2 regions of the Vagococcus carniphilus genome follow, and region 1 is predicted to be linked to the other one. Evidence: a T-box and tRNA genes for the amino acid it is inferred to sense, from the RefSeq annotation. Region 1 holds a T-box; the other holds one or more tRNA genes.
What was found. The T-box of region 1 lies ahead of pheS (phenylalanine--tRNA ligase subunit alpha). A T-box ahead of a tRNA ligase gene usually reads a tRNA of that ligase, here a tRNA-Phe.

Region 1 (7,993 bases):
ATGTTCTAACAGGATTTAAATTTATCGCAGAAAAAATTAAAGAATATGAACAAGATCATTCTCAAAGTTTTGTTTTTGGCTTCGAGGAAAGTTATGGTTATTTAGTTCAACCATTTGTTAGAGATAAAGATGCTATTCAAGCTCTATTATTATTAGCTGAAATTGCAGCTTTCTATAAAGAAAAAGATCAAACACTTTATGATGCCATTGAAGCAATCTATGAAGAATTTGGTTATTTTGCTGAAAAAACAATTTCTGTTACGATGAGTGGTGTAGAAGGTGTAGAAAAAATTCAACAACTGATGAAAGATGTTAGAAGTAATATTCCAACTTCGTTTGCAGATGTTAAGGTTGATTTTTATGAAGATTATCAAACACAAACAAGAACTTACCTTTCTGGGAAAGAAGAAACAATCGAATTACCAACAGCTAATGTTTTAAAATTCTTCTTAGAAGATGGCAGTTGGATTGCGATCAGACCTTCAGGAACTGAGCCTAAGATTAAATTCTATCTAGGTGTTAAAGGTAGTAGCCATGCTGAAACAGCTAAAAAAGTTTCAGATTTCGAGCAAGCTGTCAGTCAATTTACTAAATAACAACTATTTATTTAATATAATGAAGTGGGGATGGCAATGACTATCGAAGGCGTGACAGAAGAGAATATCCAAAAAGTTAGTAAGTTTTTTAAAAGCATAAGTGATCCAACAAGACTTCGAATACTACTTGCTCTTTCTGAAGAAGAAATGAATGTGACAATGATTACTCAAAAATTAGGTATGGAGCAATCTGCTATATCACATCAGTTAAAGCTATTGAGAGAAAATTATTTAGTCAAATCAAGAAAAGAAGGTAAAACGGTTGTTTATTCTTTAGATGACCAACACGTTACTGATATTTTAATAGAGACGTTCCTTCATATGAGACACGTAGAATGCTAGCTATTTCAGTTTTCTCTGAAATAGCTTTTTTTTATGAACAAATTTCTGTATAATTAAAAATAGTATGAGATTAAAATGAGTTTTTTTTAATCAGAGAGGATGTTCTAAATGAGAGAATACTTAACTATTGGGATTTTAGGCTTAGGAACAGTTGGAGCAGGAATCCCCTTAATATTAGAAGAAAATAAAAAGAAAATGGAAACCATCTTAGGTATGCCAATAAAAATAAAGAAAGTTTTTGTTAGAAATATTGAAGCAAAGCAAAATCTAGCTCAAATATATGGAATTGAATTAACGACTTCTCTTGAAGAGATTGTTAATGACGAGTCAATTGATGTGGTTGTAGAAGTCATGGGAGGAACTACTTTTGCAAAAGAAGCCATAGAACAGGCTTTAAGAAATAAAAAACATGTTGTGACAGCAAATAAAGATTTAATAGCTCAATATGGGGAAGAACTTGTGTTACTGGCTAAAGAAAATCAGGTTTATTTGTATTATGAAGCAGCTGTTGCTGGAGGAATACCAATCTTAAGAACATTAGCAACAAGTTTAGCAAGTGATGATATTACAGGCCTATACGGCATCATTAATGGCACAACTAATTTTATGCTAAGTCAAATGGCTGAACAAGAATTGAGCTATGAAAAAGCTTTGGGCAAAGCTCAAAAACTTGGGTTTGCTGAAAGTGATCCAACGAATGATGTTGAAGGAATTGATGCAGCTTATAAAATGATTATCTTGACCAAATTTGCATTAGGCATGTCTCTTTCTTTAGAGGATATATCAATTCAGGGTATTTCTGATGTGACTTTAGAAGAGATTAAATTAGCTGATAAACTAGGCTATAAAATAAAATTATTAGGCGCTTTAAAAAGAGATGAAGTGGGAGTAGATGTTGAAGTTTGCCCGATTGGTGTTTCCAATAATCATCCTTTAAGTACAGTAGAAAATGAAATGAATGCTATATTCGTCGAAAGCACAGGAATTGGAGAATCAATGTTTTATGGGCCAGGAGCTGGAGCTAAACCAACCGCAACAAGTGTTGTAAGTGACTTAGTGACTATTGGAAAAAATTTAAAAAATCAAGCAAAAGTAAGTCAATTTAATGAATTGAGTGTAGAAAAAAAGTTGGTAGATAAATCACAAGTTGTTTCAAAAAGAATGCTTTTCTTACAAAGTAAATCCGAAGAATCTCAATTGAAAAGCATTCAATTATTTTTTGAAAAAGAAGGGATTGAGATTCGAAAAGTGACGGGGCAAGTGGAAAATTCTACGACGATTTATTCGATTATAACGGATGAAATGACAGATTTTTCTATCAAAAATTGTCAAGATAAGATATCAGAAGAATTATCAATTAATGTTTTATCGCATTATAAAGTATTGTAAAAAGGAGTAAACAAAATGAAAATACGCGTACCAGCTACTACGGCTAATTTGGGACCGGGGTTTGATTCATTTGGATTAGCGCTGACAATGTATTTGGAATTAGAGGTATTAGAAGAAACGAAAGAATGGGAGATTGAGCATGAGCTTGATAATATCCCACGAGATGAAACCAATTTAATTATTAAAACCGCTACACATGTTTGTCCTAATTTATCACCCCATCACTTAAAGATGACAACAGATATACCAACAGCAAGAGGTTTAGGAAGTAGTTCATCTGCGATTGTGGCAGGAATCGAGTTAGCTAATCAATTAGGTCATCTTAATTTATCAAAGGAAAAGATAGTTGAAATAGCAACAGAAGTAGAAGGCCATCCTGATAATGTAGCACCGGCTATTTTAGGAGGATTTGTGGTAGCCAATAAAATTGAAGAGCATATTTATTATACGCAACACAATTTTCCAGAGTGCGAACTCATTATAGCCATTCCTAACTACGAATTACTAACATCAGCAAGTCGTCAAGTTTTACCTGAAAGACTAACCTATGAATATGCTGTAGAAGCAAGTAGCATAGCTAATGTTGCATTAAGCTCTTTGCTATCTGGTAACTTAGAGCAAGCATGCTTCCTAATGGAACAAGATAAATGGCATGAACCTTTTCGAGCAGCACTAGTGCCGGAGTTAAAGAGAATAAGAGAAGAAAAGAATCAGTTAGGTTTTTATACGGCTCTCTTAAGTGGTGCTGGTCCAACGATTTTAATTTTATGTCCGAAAGAATCTTTAGTTAAAACAAAAAACTTTATAAAAGAAAAATTTAAAACTTTCGATATCCAACACGTCAGAGTTCAATCAACAGGGGTTGAGATAGTTGCCTAATGTTGGCGAAAATTTTCTAACAAACAAAAACGAGACTGACAATTAAGTCAGCCTCGTTTGTTTTATTTACGTTGTTGTTTCCCAGCATTTCGACCTGTACCATTATTTTTTGGTTTAGCAGGAGTTGCTTTTGCCTTAGGGGTAACATCTTTCACAGTTGGTTTAACTGCTTTAATTGGTTTTTTCGCTAATTGTTCAGCGATTTGTGCTTTAACTTTAGGTTTGTGGTAAAGGTTTGTAATCAATGATTGAATACAACTGAAAATACCACCGACTACCCAGTAAAGTGTTACACCAGCTGGCGCGTTGATTGAGAACATAACAATCATGATAGGTGACATATAACTCATCATCTTCATTTGTTTTTTCTGCTCAGGCGACATACCAATCATGCTGATATAACTTTGTAGGAAGTAACTAATACCTGCCAAAGCAACAAAGACAAGACTACGACTTCCTAAATCAATTCCTAAAAAGACAGATTCATTGATTCCAGGTGTAAATTTAGCAGCGTAGAAAAGGGCTGTAAAGATAGGCATTTGAATTAATAAAGGAAGACATCCCATGCCACCCATGATATTAATATCATTATCTTTATAAACTTGTTGTAAATCTTTTTGAGCTTCCATGCGCTCTTCGTTTGTAGCAGCAGATTTCATTCTTGCATTGATGTCATCAGTGTAAGGTTTGACAGCTGCCATTTTTTCTTGTTGAATCATTGATTTTTTCATTTGACTCAGGCCAAGTGGCATAATAATCAAACGAACGATGATTGTTAAGAGAATGATGGCTAAACCAAAACCAAGTCCCCAATCATCAGCTAAAAATTTAATCATACTACTCATTGGTTTAACTAAGAAGTTATAAACAAATCCTTCTCCAGTGGGATTACCAGACTTATCAGCTTTAACACAACCTGATAAGAAGATTAATAATCCGAATAAGCCAGATGTTAATATCCATCGTTTTAATCGTTTCATTTAATTCGTTCCTTTACTTTAATCTACACAAAGATTACTATATCTAAAATCATCTTATATTTCAATCTAAATATGAAATATATTTTTTAATAAGTGACAGCAAAATCATGATAATCTTCAAAATTAGCTGTTTCTTTTAAGTCTAAATGGTCAACATATCCAAATGGCGCCGGAGATTTTTTGATTTCTTCGATGAATTGTTTAACGACTGCTTCACTACCCATAGCTTCAATGTAAACATCACCATTTGCTTCATTTTTAACGATTCCTAAAACACCTAATTGATCAGCTACTATTTTAGTCATATATCTGAAACCAACACCTTGCACTCTTCCTGAAACCGTCATTGTTACTTTCATTAGCTTAACCTCCCAATTTATTTCATAAGTTATTATACCTTGAAAAATTAGGAATGAACAATCTGTCAATTTGGAAAAAATTTGTTATAATAAACGAGATTGCGAGGGATAACCGTGAAAATAATAGAATCAGCTAAAAATGATTGGATTAAACAAATAAAAAAATTAGAAAAAAAGAAATTTAGAGATTTAGAAAATAGATATTTAATTGAGGGAGAACATTTAGTAGAAGAAGCCCTAAATTATGGTGGAGATATTCAGTTTGTTTTAGTAACTGAAGAAAGTTTGCCTTCTTATGCGTATATTTTAGAAAAGATCGAAGAGGATAAAAAAGTTCAAGTGACTTATGAGGTTATCAAACACTTATCGACATTACCTAGCCCGCAACCTATTATGGCAATTGTTGGGAAGGAAAATAAAATAGCTACTACTAGGGTAACAAGTCACGTTCTTCTCTTAGATAACGTTCAAGATCCTGGAAATGTAGGAACAATGATTCGAACAGCAGATGCTGCTGGTTTTTCTAAAGTTGTCTTAGGAAAAGGGACTGCAGATGTTTACAGTCCAAAAGTCGTCAGATCAATGCAAGGTAGTCAGTTTCATATTAAATTAGAAGAAACTGAATTAATTGAAACAATTGCTGGACTGAGAGAAGAAGCTTACCAAATTTATGGAACTGAATTAAATGAAGAGGCTATTTCATTTAAAGATATTGAAAAGTCAGAAAAAATAGCGATTCTCATGGGAAATGAAGGCCAAGGTGTGTCAGCTGATTTACTAAAAGAAACGGATCAAAATATTTTTATTCCAATGAAGGGACATGCAGAATCACTAAATGTTGCAGTAGCCGCTGGAATTGTCATGTTTTCTCTTTAAAATATTACGAAATTATTAAGTCCGTCTATTAAGGTAGAAATCAAGAGAATTTCATGCTAAAATACATTAAAATGATTTATGAAATAGACATTTTATCGAAGGAAAGTGAAAGAGACCTATGACATTAGACTGGAAAAATGATATTGAATATTTAGAGTTAGTAGAAGATTTAATGTATACAGAAGACGTTCAAAGCTTATCAGCCTTTAAACAACATCGTTATTCAAACAGATTGGAACATTCAATTAATGTTTCTTATAGAAGTTTTTTATTAGCAAAAAAATGGAATGGTAACTTGAGAGCTACTGCTAGAGCAGGCCTTTTACATGACTTATTTCATTATGATTGGCGAACTGAAAAACAAGCAGAAGGTTCTCATGCTTACGCACATCCACGTGTTGCTTTAAGCAATGCCAAAAAATTAACTGAAATTTCAAAACTAGAAGAAGATATTATTGTGAAGCATATGTTTGGTGCAACAGTTGCACCACCTAAATACAAGGAAAGTTATATTGTAACTTTAGTTGATAAATATTGTGCTTGTGAAGAGGTTATTGTTCCTTTTTATCAAAGAGCCAAATTTAAAGCATCAACTTACTTTGGATTAGCAAATGTATAATGTTTGAGCCGACTTACTATGAATAGTCGGCTTTTTGATTTATAATTACGATGATACTTCAAATATTAACAATAAATGAGGTGAGATAATGGAAACATGTGAAAGTCGAAAATTTACCCTATGTCCAAAGTTTGAAAAAACTTTTGAAATTTTAGGAAAAAAATGGAATGGATTAATATTAGATGTTTTGATAGAAGATGGCCCGCAACGATTTGTAGAATTAGCAGGTAAAGTGCCAGAAGTTAGTGATCGTGTCTTAGTTGAAAGATTAAAAGAACTAGAAGAAAAAGGACTCGTAGATCGAACGGTATCAAACGAAGAAAAAAATCGTGTTGAATATAGCTTAACTACTAAAGGAACAGATTTAAAACCTGTCATGGACGAAATTAAGTCATGGGGTGAGAAGTGGGTCGATGTACAAGAATAATCTTGACCTGCGACTTAATATCTTGTAGTATTGAATGCAAGTAAATAATAAAAAACGTAAAGAGAAAAGAGTAACTTAGTTATTTTTCAAAAGGGAGACTTGTCACAGACTGAAAGCAAGTTGTTAAAGACCTAGGCGAAGTTCACTTCTCAAGTTGTTTATAGAACAGTAATAAACCGGTGAATTCATCGTTAACAAAAAGAGTGTACACTTTTTAAGTGTAAATGAGGATGGTACCGCGAGACATCGTTCCTTTTTATAAGGAATGATGTCTTTTTTTGTTGCTAAAAAAGAAAGGATGGAACAAAAAATGTCTTTAAAAGAAACATTGGAACAATTAAAAGAAGAAACATTGGCAAAAATTGGTTCGACACAAAACCTAGATCATTTGAATGAAATTCGTGTCCAAATTTTAGGTAAAAAAGGATCAATTACTGAAGTTTTACGTGGAATGAAGGATTTAGAACCAGAAATGCGTCCTGTTGTGGGAAGTTTTGCAAATGAGATTAGAGACCATTTAACAGAAGAATTGGAAGAGAAAAAAGCTGAATTAGAACAATTAGCTATTAACGAAGCGCTTGAAAAAGAAACGTTAGACGTAACACTTCCAGGAGATGAATTAAACACAGGAACACCTCATATTTTAACGCAAGTTATGGAAGAAATTGAAGATGTATTCTTAGGTTTAGGTTATGAAGTGATTGAAGGTTATGAAGTAGAGCAAGATCATTACAACTTTGAGCGAATGAACATTCCTCAAGACCATCCAGCTCGTGACATGCATGATTCATTTTATATTAATGATGATGTCTTGTTAAGAACACATACATCACCAATTCAAGCAAGAACAATGGAAAAACATGATTTTTCAAAAGGTTCATTGCGTATGATTAGTCCAGGGAAAGTTTTCCGTCGTGATAGTGATGATGCTACTCATAGTCATCAGTTCCACCAAATTGAAGGATTAGTTGTAGATGAAAATATTACTATGGGAGACTTAAAAGGGACTCTTGAAGTATTACTTAAAAAATTATTTGGTGAAGACCGTGAAATTCGTTTACGTCCAAGTTACTTCCCATTTACAGAACCTTCAGTAGAAGTTGATATTAGCTGTTTCAAATGTGGTGGCAAAGGCTGTAACGTTTGTAAGCAAACAGGCTGGATTGAAATTTTAGGTGCAGGTGTGATTCATCCACGCGTTCTTGAAATGTCTGGTATTGATTCAAATAAATATAGTGGATTTGCCTTTGGTTTAGGACCAGATAGAGTTGCTATGTTGAAATACGGTGTGAATGATATTCGTTATTTCTACCAAAATGATTTACGATTCTTAGAACAATTCAAAGTAAAGGGGTAAGAAAATGTTAGTTTCATATAAATGGTTAAAAAAATTAGTTGATCTTGAAAATATTACACCAGACGAATTAGCAGATAAAATGTCTCGTTCTGGAATTGAAGTAGAAGATGTTGTTATTCCTGAAGAAGGATTGAAAAAAATTGTCGTAGGTGACGTGAAAGAATGTGTC
Region 2 (7,993 bases), 1.3 Mb from region 1:
TTAAATGAACGTCATTACGGAGCTCTCCAAGGATTGAATAAAAAGGAGACAGCTGATAAGTATGGAGCTGATCAAGTTCAACAATGGCGTCGCTCTTATGATACTTTACCTCCACTAATTAGTGAAGATGATCCAAAATCAGCAACAAAAGAACTTAAATACTCACATCTTGATAAAAGAAGTATTCCAGGAGGCGAAAATCTAAAAGTTACTTTAGAGAGGGCTCTCCCTTTTTGGGAAGACGAAATCGCTCCATCCTTGTTAAAAGGAGAAACAGTTCTTGTTGCAGCTCATGGAAATTCACTTAGAGCACTTGCTAAACATATTGAGGGAATTTCAGATGACGATATCATGGCTTTAGAAATTCCAACAGGACAACCTCTTGTTTACGAACTAAATGATGATCTATCTTTAATAAAAAAATATTATTTATAAGAAAAAGGAGACTATCCCTTAAACGGATAATCTCCTTTTTTTATCGACCAATAGTCCGACAATAAGACCTAGAATCGCAACGGTAATCCAACCCATTCCAATATTAAAGAATGGAACAAACTCTCTAGCAAAGCCTAGTAATGATGACACTATATTAGAATCCTTAATATTTTTAGGCAAACTATTTAACGCATCAAAAAACGAAGCAATCATTGTAAAATAAGTAACATATTGATAAATACTTTTTTTATCACCAATCCATTGACTACAAAGTCCCATTATGATTAAAGTCATTGCTAATGGATAAATAAACATCAAAACTGGAGTTGAAATTTGAATTATTTCATTCAAACCAACGTTAGCAATTAAAGCTGCCAACAAAATACAACCAACTGTGAAAAATGTATAAGATTTAGACGGATACAACTCATTAAAAGTTCTTCCAAAAGAAGTGCTTAATCCAATAGCTGTTTTTAAACAAGCAACAATAACTATTGCCGCTAGTAAGACACTACCAACAGTTCCCAAATAATGGTCTGCAATTTGGGCAAGAGTAATACCGCCATTTTTATTTAAGTTTAATGTGCCTAAACTCATTGTTCCAACAAATGAAAGTAGAGTGTAAATAATTCCCATTAGCACAATACCAAATAGTCCGGATTTAGTTGTCTCTTTCGCAACTAAAACGGGATCTTTAATCCCCAAAGCTTGAACATTTTCAATAATTATCATTCCAAAAGCAAGTGCTGCTAAAGCATCTAACGTATTATACCCATCTGTAAAACCTTTAAAAAAAGCTCCATTTGAATACGCCGGCTGGACAGCAGCAGATGAAACAGAACCCAGTGGTGATATAAACGCCATTGCCAATAAAATAAATAATAATAACAAAAATAATGGTGTTAAAAATTTCCCAATGTAGTCTAGAATTTTACTCGGTTTACGTGAAAAAAACCATACAATAATAAAGAAAACAGCACTAAAAAATAATAGATACATCTTCTGTTTAGACTCTGGTAAAAAAGGGGCTAGCGCAATTTCAAAAGAAGTGCTAGCTAAACGGGGCATCGCAAAAAAAGGCCCTATTACCAAATACAAAACACTAGTAAATATCATTCCATATTTTTTATTCACCTTGCTCGAAAGTTCACATAAATCCTTACTCATAGACAATCCGAACGCAATGATACCTAAAAATGGTAATCCAATTCCAGTAGTTAAAAATCCTAGATTTGCACTTACAATATTAGCTCCTGCTTCTTGTCCCATTTGAATAGGAAAAATCAAATTTCCTGCACCAAAAAATAAACCAAAAATAAGTGAACCAATGAAAAGACTTTCTTTTAATTCAAGTCGCTTTTTCATTCAACCAACACTCCTTTTTTCTTTAAATAAAAGAAAAAAAGCTTAAAATTGAATTAATCAATTTTAAGCTTTTTTATGACCCGTACGGGACTCGAACCCGTGTTACCGCCGTGAAAGGGCGGTGTCTTAACCGCTTGACCAACGGGCCTGATTAAAAAAATACTACTATGGAGAAGGAGGGATTTGAACCCTCGCGCCAGTTACCCGACCTACACCCTTAGCAGGGGCGCCTCTTCAGCCACTTGAGTACTTCTCCATCCTAAAAATTAATGGGCCTAAATGGACTCGAACCATCGACCTCACGCTTATCAGGCGTGCGCTCTAACCAGCTGAGCTATAGGCCCCTTTTCTTTTTAAGAAAAAGCGGGTGACGAGAATCGAACTCGCGACAACAGCTTGGAAGGCTGTAGTTTTACCACTAAACTACACCCGCGAGTGGTAAAAAAGTGGCGCAAGACAGAATCGAACTGCCGACACACGGAGCTTCAATCCGTTGCTCTACCAACTGAGCTACTGCGCCAAAAAAAACGGTCCCGACGGGATTTGAACCCGCGATCTCCTGCGTGACAGGCAGGCATGTTAACCCCTACACCACGGAACCTAATTGCGGAGGCAGGATTTGAACCTACGACCTTCGGGTTATGAGCCCGACGAGCTACCTGACTGCTCCACTCCGCGATATTATTATAAGGAGGATAAGGGATTCGAACCCTTGCGTGCTTTTACACACCTGACGGTTTTCAAGACCGTTCCCTTCAGCCGAACTTGGGTAATCCTCCAAAAAAAAACAATGACCCGTACGGGACTCGAACCCGTGTTACCGCCGTGAAAGGGCGGTGTCTTAACCGCTTGACCAACGGGCCTGATTAAAAAAATACTACTATGGAGAAGGAGGGATTTGAACCCTCGCGCCAGTTACCCGACCTACACCCTTAGCAGGGGCGCCTCTTCAGCCACTTGAGTACTTCTCCATCCTAAAAATTAATGGGCCTAAATGGACTCGAACCATCGACCTCACGCTTATCAGGCGTGCGCTCTAACCAGCTGAGCTATAGGCCCCTTTTCTTTTTAAGAAAAAGCGGGTGACGAGAATCGAACTCGCGACAACAGCTTGGAAGGCTGTAGTTTTACCACTAAACTACACCCGCGGTAAAATTAAAAACGGTCCCGACGGGATTTGAACCCGCGATCTCCTGCGTGACAGGCAGGCATGTTAACCCCTACACCACGGAACCTAATTGCGGAGGCAGGATTTGAACCTACGACCTTCGGGTTATGAGCCCGACGAGCTACCTAACTGCTCCACTCCGCGATATTATTATAAGGAGGATAAGGGATTCGAACCCTTGCGTGCTTTTACACACCTGACGGTTTTCAAGACCGTTCCCTTCAGCCGGACTTGGGTAATCCTCCAAATTATGATTTTTGTCTCCACAATGGACCTTGTAGGACTCGAACCTACGACCGCCCGGTTATGAGCCGGGAGCTCTAACCAACTGAGCTAAAGGTCCAAGTTCCGAATAAAAACAATCGCGGCGGAGGGGATCGAACCCCCGACCTCCCGGGTATGAACCGGACGCTCTAGCCAGCTGAGCTACACCGCGAAAATAATAATCGGGAAGACAGGATTCGAACCTGCGACCCCTTGGTCCCAAACCAAGTGCTCTACCAAGCTGAGCTACTTCCCGTATTATCTTTTAAACGCGCCCAAGAGGAGTCGAACCCCTAACCTTCTGATCCGTAGTCAGACACTCTATCCAATTGAGCTATGGGCGCTTAAATATATTTAACTATGCCGAGGACCGGAATCGAACCGGTACGGAGATCACTCTCCGCAGGATTTTAAGTCCTGTGCGTCTGCCAGTTCCGCCACCCCGGCTGGAACATAAAAGCGGAAGACGGGGTTCGAACCCGCGACCCCCACCTTGGCAAGGTGATGTTCTACCACTGAACTACTTCCGCTTAAAGAAGTGCCGGCTAAAGGACTTGAACCCTCGACCCTCTGATTACAAATCAGATGCTCTACCAACTGAGCTAAGCCGGCTTTTAAATTTTAAGTGCGGGTGAAGGGACTTGAACCCCCACGCCGTTAGGCGCTAGATCCTAAATCTAGTGCGTCTGCCAATTCCGCCACACCCGCATATAAAAATGACCCGTACTGGGCTCGAACCAGTGACCCTCTGATTAAAAGTCAGATGCTCTACCAACTGAGCTAACGAGTCTTTTTAGAATGGAGGTTAACGGGATCGAACCGCTGACCCCCTGCTTGTAAGGCAGGTGCTCTCCCAGCTGAGCTAAACCTCCAAAACGCATTTGCATGGCGACGTCCTACTCTCACAAAGGGAAACCCTTCACTACCCTCGGCGCTAAAAAGCTTAACTTCTGTGTTCGGCATGGGAACAGGTGTATCCTTCTTGCCATCATCGCCACACTTACGTGCGTTATATTCTATTGAGTGATTATTCACTCAAAACTGGATGTTTTAGTTATATTCAACATTGTCACCGATATTTTGGTTAAGTCCTCGACCGATTAGTACTAGTCCGCTCCGTACATCGCTGCACTTCCACTCCTAGCCTATCTACCTGATCATCTTTCAGGGGTCTTACTTTCTTAAAGAAATGGGAAATCTCATCTTGAGGGGGGCTTCACGCTTAGATGCTTTCAGCGTTTATCCCGTCCATACATAGCTACCCAGCAATGCCCTTGGCAGAACAACTGGTACACCAGAGGTATGTCCATCCCGGTCCTCTCGTACTAAGGACAGCTCCTCTCAAATTTCCAACGCCCGCGACGGATAGGGACCGAACTGTCTCACGACGTTCTGAACCCAGCTCGCGTGCCGCTTTAATGGGCGAACAGCCCAACCCTTGGGACCGACTACAGCCCCAGGATGCGACGAGCCGACATCGAGGTGCCAAACCTCCCCGTCGATGTGAACTCTTGGGGGAGATAAGCCTGTTATCCCCAGGGTAGCTTTTATCCGTTGAGCGATGGCCCTTCCATGCGGAACCACCGGATCACTAAGCCCGACTTTCGTCCCTGCTCGAGTTGTAGCTCTCGCAGTCAAGCTCCCTTCTGCCTTTGCACTCTACGAATGATTTCCAACCATTCTGAGGGAACCTTTGGGCGCCTCCGTTACATTTTAGGAGGCGACCGCCCCAGTCAAACTGTCCATCTGACACTGTCTCCCGCCACGATAAGTGGCGCGGGTTAGAATGGTCATAACACAAGGGTAGTATCCCACCAATGCCTCCCTCGAGACTAGCGTCCCGAGCTCTACGGCTCCTACCTATCCTGTACATGTGTCACAAACATTCAATATCAAACTACAGTAAAGCTCCATGGGGTCTTTCCGTCCTGTCGCGGGTAACCTGCATCTTCACAGGTACTAAAATTTCACCGAGTCTCTCGTTGAGACAGTGCCCAAATCGTTACGCCTTTCGTGCGGGTCGGAACTTACCCGACAAGGAATTTCGCTACCTTAGGACCGTTATAGTTACGGCCGCCGTTTACTGGGGCTTCAATTCTGAGCTTCGCTATTGCTAACCCATCCTCTTAACCTTCCAGCACCGGGCAGGCGTCAGCCCCTATACGTCATCTTTCGATTTTGCAGAGACCTGTGTTTTTGATAAACAGTCGCTTGGGCCTATTCACTGCGGCTGAACTTGCGTTCAGCACCCCTTCTCCCTAAGTTACGGGGTCATTTTGCCGAGTTCCTTAACGAGAGTTCTCTCGCTCACCTTAGGATTCTCTCCTCGACTACCTGTGTCGGTTTGCGGTACGGGCCGTTTGTTTCTAACTAGAAGCTTTTCTTGGCAGTGTGATATTAAGACTTCGGTACTAAATTTCCCTCCTCATCACAACTTGTCCTTAGAGATAAAAGCATTTGACTCTTATCAAGACTTATTGCTTGAACGCACATATCCAACAGTGCGAACTTGTAACCTACTGCGTCCCTCCATTGTTCAAACAAAACAAACGGGTACAGGAATCTCAACCTGTTATCCATCGCCTACGCCTATCGGCCTCGGCTTAGGTCCCGACTAACCCTGGGAGGACGAGCCTTCCCCAGGAAACCTTAGTCATTCGGTGGACAGGATTCTCACCTGTCTTTCGCTACTCATACCGGCATTCTCACTTCTAAGCGCTCCACCAGTCCTTACGATCTAGCTTCGACGCCCTTAGAACGCTCTCCTACCATAGAACCAAAAGGTTCTATCCACAGCTTCGGTAATATGTTTAGCCCCGGTACATTTTCGGCGCAAGGGCACTCGACTAGTGAGCTATTACGCACTCTTTAAATGATGGCTGCTTCTGAGCCAACATCCTAGTTGTTTGTGCACCCTCACATCCTTTTCCACTTAACATATATTTGGGGACCTTAGCTGGTGGTCTGGGCTGTTTCCCTTTCGACAATGGATCTTATCACTCACTGTCTGACTCCCGGACATAAATGAATGGCATTCGGAGTTTATCTGAATTCGGTAACCCAAGACGGGCCCCTAGTCCAAACAGTGCTCTACCTCCATCATTCTTAATTCCGAGGCTAGCCCTAAAGCTATTTCGGAGAGAACCAGCTATCTCCAAGTTCGTTTGGAATTTCTCCGCTACCCACACCTCATCCCCGCACTTTTCAACGTACGTGGGTTCGGTCCTCCAGTGCGTTTTACCGCACCTTCAACCTGGACATGGGTAGGTCACATGGTTTCGGGTCTACGACTACATACTCACTCGCCCTATTCAGACTCGCTTTCGCTACGGCTCCGCTTCTTCAGCTTAACCTCGCATGCAATCGTAACTCGCCGGTTCATTCTGCAAAAGGCACGCCATCACCCATTAACGGGCTCTGACTTGTTGTAGGCACACGGTTTCAGGTTCTATTTCACTCCCCTTCCGGGGTGCTTTTCACCTTTCCCTCACGGTACTGGTTCACTATCGGTCACTAGAGAGTATTTAGCCTTGGGAGATGGTCCTCCCGGATTCCGACGGAATTTCTCGTGTTCCGCCGTACTCAGGATACTCATAGGTGTGTTGTCGATTTCGTCTACGGGGCTTTTACCCGCTCCGGCTGATCTTTCCAGATCGATTCAACTATCCACAACAGCTACCACAGCTGAGTCCTACAACCCCAAGAAGCAAGCTTCTTGGTTTGGGCTGTTTCCGTTTCGCTCGCCGCTACTAAGGAAATCGAATTTTCTTTCTCTTCCTGCAGGTACTTAGATGTTTCAGTTCTCTGCGTCTACCTCTAACAAGCTATGTATTCACTTGAAAGTAACATCCTATAAAAGATGCTGGGTTCCCCCATTCGGAAATCTCTGGATCATAGCTTACTTACAGCTCCCCAAAGCATATCGGAGTTAGTCCCGTCCTTCATCGGCTTCTAGTGCCAAGGCATCCACCGTGCGCCCTTATTCACTTAACCTTTTCTAACTATATATGAGTTAGATGTTTCTGATTTTACTTAAATAGCGATATTCAAGTAAAACTATTTATGTATCACAATTTTACTAATAAAACTGATCAACTCGGTGTGTTAAAAATTAATGTTGATGTCTAACTTCAACTATCCAGTTTTCAATGAACAATACAATTGGTGTCAAAGACACCAATGGAGCCTAGCGGGATCGAACCGCTGACCTCCTGCGTGCAAGGCAGGCGCTCTCCCAGCTGAGCTAAGGCCCCTATTTAGATATATATAAACAAGAGAATAAATCTCTCAAAACTGAACAAAGTAAGTACCAATGTGTTTTCCGTAATATTCCTTAGAAAGGAGGTGATCCAGCCGCACCTTCCGATACGGCTACCTTGTTACGACTTCACCCCAATCATCTATCCCACCTTAGGCGGCTGGCTCCAAAAGGTTACCTCACCGACTTTGGGTGTTACAAACTCTCGTGGTGTGACGGGCGGTGTGTACAAGGCCCGGGAACGTATTCACCGTGGCGTGCTGATCCACGATTACTAGCGATTCCGGCTTCATGTAGGCGAGTTGCAGCCTACAATCCGAACTGAGAACGGCTTTAAGAGATTAGCTAAACCTCGCGGTCTTGCGACTCATTGTACCGTCCATTGTAGCACGTGTGTAGCCCAGGTCATAAGGGGCATGATGATTTGACGTCATCCCCACCTTCCTCCGGTTTGTCACCGGCAGTCTCGCTAGAGTGCCCAACTGAATGATGGCAACTAACAA

Region 2: it encodes a tRNA-Phe, which carries the amino acid that the T-box ahead of pheS (phenylalanine--tRNA ligase subunit alpha) is inferred to sense. The anticodon was not compared.

Annotation. Positions count from the first base shown of each region.
Region 1 is NZ_CP060720.1:1,874,418-1,882,410, reverse strand. Features, by position in the region: gene H9L18_RS09230 (phospho-sugar mutase) at 1-596, shown strand, start outside; gene H9L18_RS09225 (ArsR/SmtB family transcription factor) at 633-938, shown strand; gene H9L18_RS09220 (homoserine dehydrogenase) at 1,047-2,327, shown strand; gene thrB (homoserine kinase) at 2,343-3,206, shown strand; gene yidC (membrane protein insertase YidC) at 3,269-4,186, opposite strand; gene H9L18_RS09205 (acylphosphatase) at 4,273-4,545, opposite strand; gene H9L18_RS09200 (TrmH family RNA methyltransferase) at 4,660-5,421, shown strand; gene H9L18_RS09195 (HD domain-containing protein) at 5,540-6,040, shown strand; gene H9L18_RS09190 (winged helix-turn-helix transcriptional regulator) at 6,129-6,467, shown strand; T-box leader at 6,516-6,724, shown strand; gene pheS (phenylalanine--tRNA ligase subunit alpha) at 6,778-7,824, shown strand; gene pheT (phenylalanine--tRNA ligase subunit beta) at 7,829-7,993, shown strand, end outside.
Region 2 is NZ_CP060720.1:185,303-193,295, reverse strand. Features, by position in the region: gene gpmA (2,3-diphosphoglycerate-dependent phosphoglycerate mutase) at 1-435, shown strand, start outside; gene brnQ (branched-chain amino acid transport system II carrier protein) at 454-1,800, opposite strand; tRNA gene H9L18_RS01020 (tRNA-Glu) at 1,877-1,948, opposite strand; tRNA gene H9L18_RS01015 (tRNA-Ser) at 1,969-2,056, opposite strand; tRNA gene H9L18_RS01010 (tRNA-Ile) at 2,071-2,144, opposite strand; tRNA gene H9L18_RS01005 (tRNA-Gly) at 2,163-2,233, opposite strand; tRNA gene H9L18_RS01000 (tRNA-Phe) at 2,248-2,320, opposite strand; tRNA gene H9L18_RS00995 (tRNA-Asp) at 2,329-2,401, opposite strand; tRNA gene H9L18_RS00990 (tRNA-Met) at 2,405-2,478, opposite strand; tRNA gene H9L18_RS00985 (tRNA-Ser) at 2,490-2,579, opposite strand; tRNA gene H9L18_RS00980 (tRNA-Glu) at 2,592-2,663, opposite strand; tRNA gene H9L18_RS00975 (tRNA-Ser) at 2,684-2,771, opposite strand; tRNA gene H9L18_RS00970 (tRNA-Ile) at 2,786-2,859, opposite strand; tRNA gene H9L18_RS00965 (tRNA-Gly) at 2,878-2,948, opposite strand; tRNA gene H9L18_RS00960 (tRNA-Asp) at 2,963-3,035, opposite strand; tRNA gene H9L18_RS00955 (tRNA-Met) at 3,039-3,112, opposite strand; tRNA gene H9L18_RS00950 (tRNA-Ser) at 3,124-3,213, opposite strand; tRNA gene H9L18_RS00945 (tRNA-Ile) at 3,238-3,311, opposite strand; tRNA gene H9L18_RS00940 (tRNA-Met) at 3,331-3,404, opposite strand; tRNA gene H9L18_RS00935 (tRNA-Pro) at 3,415-3,488, opposite strand; tRNA gene H9L18_RS00930 (tRNA-Arg) at 3,503-3,576, opposite strand; tRNA gene H9L18_RS00925 (tRNA-Leu) at 3,594-3,679, opposite strand; tRNA gene H9L18_RS00920 (tRNA-Gly) at 3,691-3,762, opposite strand; tRNA gene H9L18_RS00915 (tRNA-Thr) at 3,772-3,844, opposite strand; tRNA gene H9L18_RS00910 (tRNA-Leu) at 3,859-3,940, opposite strand; tRNA gene H9L18_RS00905 (tRNA-Lys) at 3,950-4,022, opposite strand; tRNA gene H9L18_RS00900 (tRNA-Val) at 4,032-4,104, opposite strand; rRNA gene rrf (5S ribosomal RNA) at 4,116-4,231, opposite strand; rRNA gene H9L18_RS00890 (23S ribosomal RNA) at 4,313-7,225, opposite strand; tRNA gene H9L18_RS00885 (tRNA-Ala) at 7,413-7,485, opposite strand; rRNA gene H9L18_RS00880 (16S ribosomal RNA) at 7,570-7,993, opposite strand, start outside.